DNA from 2 places in the Bradyrhizobium sp. 63_E2_N1_3 genome. Region 1 is predicted to be linked to the other one. Evidence: predicted binding sites of a transcription regulator. Region 1 holds the regulator's gene; the other holds the start of a gene.

The links. Region 1 encodes PhoB, which activates phosphate uptake and scavenging genes when phosphate is short. Its sites were predicted from a motif close to TGTCATNNANCTGTCAT; they were not measured.
Region 2: AB7531_RS14485 (UDP-2,3-diacylglucosamine diphosphatase) is a predicted target of PhoB. The motif match lies at 1,997-2,013, and genes of this name have one in related genera.

What each region holds. Positions count from the first base shown of each region.
Region 1 is NZ_CP197235.1:8,605,395-8,608,756, forward strand. It holds gene AB7531_RS40970 (aspartate aminotransferase family protein) at 1-589, opposite strand, end outside; gene AB7531_RS40975 (GcrA family cell cycle regulator) at 1,046-1,558, shown strand; gene phoB (phosphate regulon transcriptional regulator PhoB) at 1,794-2,501, opposite strand; gene phoU (phosphate signaling complex protein PhoU) at 2,517-3,233, opposite strand; gene pstB (phosphate ABC transporter ATP-binding protein PstB) at 3,245-3,362, opposite strand, start outside.
Region 2 is NZ_CP197235.1:3,135,477-3,138,838, reverse strand. It holds gene AB7531_RS14495 (threonine/serine dehydratase) at 1-53, opposite strand, end outside; gene AB7531_RS14490 (glycosyltransferase family 4 protein) at 118-1,161, opposite strand; gene AB7531_RS14485 (UDP-2,3-diacylglucosamine diphosphatase) at 1,161-1,973, opposite strand; gene thiD (bifunctional hydroxymethylpyrimidine kinase/phosphomethylpyrimidine kinase) at 2,200-3,000, opposite strand; gene AB7531_RS14475 (Lrp/AsnC ligand binding domain-containing protein) at 3,130-3,362, shown strand, end outside.

The DNA.
Region 1 (3,362 bases):
TTGCCGAACGCACGCCGCCCTCGCCCTGGATCGGCTCGATCAGGATGCCGGCGGTCTGCGGACCGATCGCCTTCTTGACGGCTTCGATATCGCCATGCGGGACCTGGTCGAAGCCGTCCATCGGCGGGCCAAACCCTTCGAGATATTTTGCCGAACCGGTCGCGGCGAGCGTTGCCAGCGTGCGGCCGTGGAAGGCGCCTTCGAAGGTGATGATGCGGTAACGTTCCGGATGACCCTTGGAGAAGTGATGATGGCGGACCAGCTTGATCACACCTTCCAGCGCTTCGGCGCCGGAATTGCAGAAGAACACGAAGTCCGCGAAGCTTTCGTTGCACAGACGCGCGGCGAGCTTCTCGCCGTCCGGGCTCTGGAACAGGTTCGACATGTGCCAGAGTTTGGTGGCCTGCTCTTGCAACGCCTTGACCAACGCAGGATGAGCATGGCCGAGCGCATTCACCGCCACACCCGAGGTGAAATCGAGATAGCGATCGCCATTGGTCGCAATCAGCCAGCAGCCTTCACCGCGCTCGAAACCGAGGTCGGACCTGGCGAAAACGGGGAGCAAATGCGGCGCTGCGCTGTTAGTCATGACGATCACTTGAATGTTGCGGACGGTGTGAGCGTGCATTGCGCAACGCACCATTGACCGGCCCGGAAAACGAAACGTGCCGCCTTTTAAGGGCGGCACGCCTGACTATCTTATGCCTGGTGAAACCGGTGTCAATGCCGCCCGGAAAGCCTCGCGAAACGCAGAATCCGTAGTCTTGCGGTGGCGATTTTGCGTATTTCCGCCACGGAACATGTGGAAGCGAGTCGGCGGACTCTTGCGCGTGAGTCACGCCATATTGTAGCGTTTGGCTTGTCAGATACGACATCTCGTGCAGCAGTTCTGATCCTCTAAGTCCTCATGTACCGGCGTAAGCGTTCGGGCGCATCTGGTGCGCCCGGCGAGCCTTAAGGGATTCTGGCGGCACGGGTTTTTCGAAGCTTAGGCATTCGCCGTGCGGCCGCCAGGATGGCAGGCGCCGGCGAAGGAAAGGGTGCAATGACCGTTTTGACCTGGTCGGATGATCGCGTCGAGCAGCTGAAAAAGCTCTGGGAGGCCGGACTTTCGGCCAGCCAGATCGCCGCTGAACTCGGCAATGTGACCCGCAATGCCGTAATCGGCAAAGTGCACCGGCTCGGCCTGTCGGGCCGCGCCAAGAGCCCTTCATCGGCAGCGCCGCGGCCGCGCAAGGCGCGCCCCGCCCAGCACATGATGCGGGTGACACGCCCGATCGCGCGCGGCAACACCGCGCTGGCGCAGGCCTTCGAAGTCGAGGTCGAGGCCGAACCGGTCACCTACGACAACGTCGTGCCGATGAGCCAGCGGCTGTCGCTGCTGGAGCTGAACGAGGCCACCTGCCACTGGCCGGTCGGCGATCCCTCGAGCCCGGATTTCTTCTTCTGCGGCGGCAAGGCGCTCTCCGGCCTGCCCTACTGCGCCCAGCACTCGCGCGTGGCGTATCAGCCCGCGGCCGATCGCCGGCGCGCGCCGGCGAAGCCGGGTCCGCGCTGAAGTCGTTCTGAGCTCAGAAAGGAGCCGTCACACGATGGCGGCTCAACAAATCCGATGTCGTCCCGGACAAGCGCGCCTCGAGCGCGCGCAGATCCGGGACCCTTAACCACCGCAAGATGTGGCTACGGGGACTCGGAGTTACCTTTTCACAAAATAACCGCTCGCTGTGGGTGTCCCGGACCCGCGCTTGCGCTTGTCCGGGACGACACCGAGAGTGTGGCCGCAGCTCACCGAGCTACGCCTGCTCCGCCTTCGCAAAGCGATCGTCCAGTGCGTAGCCCGCGCCGCGGACGGTGCGGATCGGGTCCTGCTCGCGGCCGAGATTGAGCAGCTTGCGCAGGCGGCCGATATGGACGTCGACGGTGCGCTCGTCGATGTAGATGTCACGGCCCCAGACGCTGTCGAGCAGCTGCTCGCGCGAGAACACGCGGCCGGGATGCTCCAGGAAGAACTCCAGCAGGCGATATTCGGTCGGACCGAGATCGATCGGCCGGCCCGAGCGCGCCACGCGGCGCTTGTCGCGGTCGAGCTCGATGTCGCCATAGGCGAGCACGGTGGCGAGCCGCTCGGGGCTGGCGCGCCTGAGCAGGCCCTTCACGCGTGCCAGCAGCTCCGGCACCGAGAACGGCTTGACGATGTAGTCGTCGGCGCCGGTCGCAAGGCCCCGCACCCGCTCGCTCTCCTCGCCGCGCGCGGTGAGCATGATGATCGGGAGCTGCTTGGTCTCGGGCCGGGTGCGCAGCCGCCGGCACAGCTCGATGCCGGAGAGGCCCGGCAGCATCCAGTCGAGCACGATCAAATCGGGGATGTGCTCCTTGAGGCGGGTGTCGGCGTCGTCGCCGCGCATCACCGTCTCGACGTCATAGCCGTCGCCTTCGAGGTTGTAGCGGAGAAGCTCGGTGAGAGCTTCCTCGTCCTCAACCACCATAATGCGTGCGCCCATGGTGTTCGTCGCTCCTTAAGTGTTCGGGACCGTCGTGGCGAAGGTCGTCATGTCGCCCTTCGGCCGCTTGTCGGTGATCGCCTGGCCCTCGATCATGTAGAACACGGTCTCGGCGATGTTGGTGGCGTGGTCACCGATGCGCTCGATGTTCTTGGCGCAGAACATCAGATGGATGCAGAACGAGATGTTGCGCGGATCCTCCATCATGTAGGTGAGGAGCTCGCGGAACAGCGAGGTGCAGATGGCGTCGACTTCCTCGTCGCCCTTCCACACCGCCATCGCCGCCGGCAGATCGTGCGCGGCATAGGCATCCAGCACCGACTTGACTTGTTGCTGCACGAGGTCGGTCATGTGCTCCAGACCGCGGAACAGCTTGAGCGGATGGAAATCCGTCTCCAGCGCCGCGACGCGCTTGCCCATGTTCTTGGCGAGGTCGCCGATCCGCTCGAGATCGGTCGCGACGCGCATGGCGCCGACGATCTCGCGCAGATCCACCGCCATCGGCTGGCGGCGCGCGATGGTGAGAACGGCGCGCTCCTCGATCTTCTTCTGGAGCGCGTCGAGCTCGGCGTCGATGGTCACGACGCGCTGGCCGAGCGCGACGTCGCGGCGGATAAGCGCGTCGACGGAATCGACGATCATGCGCTCGGCGATGCCGCCCATCTCGGCGACCAGGCGCGTGAGCTCCTGGAGGTCGGTGTCGAAGGCCTTTGCGGTATGTTCAGAACCCATGTTCCGTCTCCTCAGCCGAACCGGCCGGTGATGTAATCCTGCGTGCGCCGGTCGGTCGGCGACGTGAAGATCTTGCTGGTGTCGTCGAACTCGATCAGCTCGCCGAGATACATGAAGGCGGTCTTGTCG
Region 2 (3,362 bases), 5.5 Mb from region 1:
CGTGCTGCTGCTTCGATATCGGCAGGGCCGATTGGGAGGAGATGTTCGGTCATGCCTGATGTTATCGCGCCGGACGAGGCGCGGGGCAAGACACCTGCGCGCGATGAACCTTGGTTTTCAGGCTACGAAACTAACCGGCTCCGCCCCATTCCTGCCAGGAAGCACCGCGCCAACCGCCTTGATGCTGTCCACAAACGCCCTCGCCGAGGCCTCCCAGGTGTAATTGGCGGCGAATTCGACGCAGTCCTGCCGGGAGACGTCGAGCGCCGCGAAGCAGGCGTTGCGCAGATCATGATCGAGGGCGCCGACCGGTGCATCGCCGATCACGTCGCGAGGGCCCTTCACCGGGAAGGCCGCGACCGGCAGGCCGCTGGCGAGCGCTTCCAGCAGGACCAGGCCGAACGTGTCGGTCTTGCTGGGGAACACGAACACGTCGGCCGCAGCATAGATTGCCGCCAGCGCCTCGCCGTGCTTCTCGCCCAGGAAGATCGCATCCGGATAGGCTTCTTCCAGCGCGACCCGCGCCGGGCCGTCGCCGACGATCACCTTGGTGCCGGGCAGATCGAGATCGAGAAACGCCTCGAGATTCTTCTCCACCGCGATCCGGCCGACCGAGAGAAACACTGGCGCCGGCAGGCAGAGGTCGATCCCACGGGGGTGGAACAGGCTCGTGTCGACGCCGCGCGGCCACAGCACGACGTTGTCGAAGCCACGTTCACCAAGCTCGCGGGCGAGCGCAGGCGTCGCCGCCATCACGGCGCGGCTGGGCGCGTGAAATCGGCGCAGCGCCCGCCAGATCAGGGATTCCGGAACCGGCACGCGGGCGCGGACATATTCGGGAAAGCGGGTGTGGAAGCTGCTCGTGAACGGCAGCTTGCGCTGGCGGCAGTAGCGGCGGACCATCAGGCCGATCGGCCCCTCCGTCGCGATGTGGATGCTGTCGGGGCGCGCCTCTTCGATCAGCTTCGCGATTCGCGCCGGGCGCGGCATGGCGAGCCGCACGTCGCGGTAGCTCGGCATCGCAAAGGTGCGGAACGATTGCGGCGTCAGGAACGTGAACTCGACGCCGAGCCCCTTGGCGGCGTCTGCGAGCTTGGTCAGCGTCCGAACCACACCATTGACTTGCGGGTGCCAGGCGTCGGTCGCGACCAGGATGCGCATCAAGCGGCCCTTGCTGCGACCTGCGGGACCTGTGCCGGCTTCCGCGCCTGATCTGCCCAGGTGATGATCTCGAAATGACCGTCGTCATGCTCGACCAGCGCCGTGCAGCTCTCGACCCAGTCGCCGCAGTTCATGTAGCGGATGCCGGCCTCGTCGCGGATCACGGCATAGTGGATGTGGCCGCAGATCACGCCGTCGGCGTCGTGACGCCGCGCTTCGGCGGCGAGCGCCTGCTCGAACGCGCCGATATAGTTGACGGCGTTCTTGACCTTCTGCTTGGCCCATTGCGACAGCGACCAATAGGGCACCTTGAACATGCGCCGGAAGAAGTTGACGAAGCGATTCATCTGGATCGCGAAGTCGTAGGCCTTGTCGCCGAGATGGGCGAGCCAGCGCGCGTTCTGCACCACGAGATCGAAGATGTCGCCGTGGATGACGAGGTAGCGCTTGCCGTCCACGCCGGTGTGGACGGTGTTCTCGACCACGTCGATGCCGCCGAAATGCGTGCCGTAATAGTTGCGCAGGAATTCGTCGTGATTGCCGGGAATGTAGATGACCTTGGCGCCCTTCCGCGCCTTGCGCAGCAGCTTCTGGACCAGGTCGTTATGCGACTGCGGCCAGTGCCAGCTCGATTTCAGCGCCCAGCCGTCGACGATATCGCCGACGAGATAGATCGTATCGGCATCGTGGTAGCGAAGGAAGTCGAGCAGAAGGTCGGCTTGAGAACCGCGGGCTCCGAGATGAACGTCGGAGATGAACAACGTGCGAAAGCGCCTTTCAGGGCCCTCGTCACTCACATCGTAACTTCCCATGCGACAGCCTGTAACAATATCCCGTGACAGGGGGATGACCAATGAACCTTTGAGGCACCCTCGGATACGAATCAAACCTCGCCTCGCCCGCCCCGCGAATATCAGTCGCATGCGACAATCAGGCGACATGACGCCGCAACGGCCTCCGCAAGACCCCGGAACCGATGGCTGAACAGGTTAACGGCAGCGGTCCCGCGCGCCGCCGGCGGTGCGCTCGCGGCCCGGATCAGTAAAATTTGTGGAAATGATGGATCGGCCCGTGGCCGTGGCCGACGCTGAAGCGGTCGGCGGCCGCGATCGCTGCGCTGATCCAGGCCTTGGCGTTCCGCACGGCCCGCGCGAGATCCTCGCCCCTGGCAAGCCCCGCCGCGACGGCCGAGGACAGCGAGCACCCCGTGCCGTGGGTGTTGCGGGTGGCGACGCGCGGCGCCACAAGCGCGATCGTGTTCTCGGCCTCGACGAGATAGTCGATGCTTTCGGCGCCCTCGCCGTGCCCGCCCTTGATCAGGACCGCGCGGCAGCCCAGCGCCAGCAGCCGGCGCCCCTGGCTCTCGATCTCGGCCTCGCGTGTCGCGACGGGCTCGTCGAGCAGAGCCGCGGCCTCGGGCAGGTTGGGCGTGATCACCGACGCCAGCGGCATCAGCTTCCTGCGCAGGGCTTCCACGGCCTCCGCGGCGAGCAGGCGATCGCCCGAGGTTGCGACCATCACGGGATCGAGCACGATATGCCCCGGCTTCCAGCGCGACAGCGCCGCTGCGATCGCATCGATGCTGGCGGCCTGCGCCACCATGCCGATCTTCACCGCGCCGACCTCGAGATCGGAAAACACGGCATCGATCTGCGCGGTGACGAAGTCGGCAGGCACCGCGTGGATGCCGGTGACGCCTTTTGTGTTCTGCGCCGTCAGCGCCGTGATGGCGGAGGCGCCATAGACGCCGAACGCGGCAAAGGTCTTCAGGTCGGCCTGGATGCCGGCGCCGCCGCTCGAATCGGAGCCGGCGATGGTGAGCGCCACAGGCGTCGTCATGGGGCGATTTTCCGCGTTTTTGAGGCCATCGCCCCGTCCTAGCGCGCACCCCGGTCGCCCGCAAGTTCGCTTGCTAAATCCGGCCGGTTTTGGCCTATTAGCCGCCAGATATGCTTCGGAGTGACTGCAATGGTTCCTTTTTTCGTCCAGATCAAATGCAAGCTCGGCCAGTCCTACACGGTCGCCAACGCGCTTGCCGAAGCCGAGATCGCCTCCGAGATCTACTCCACGGCCGGCCATTACGATTTGCTGGTGAAGTTCTACGTCGACAAGGACACCGACATCGGCCACTTCATCAACGAGAAGGTGCAGGTGCTGCCGGGCATCCAGGACACCCTCACCATCATCACCTTCAAGGCGTT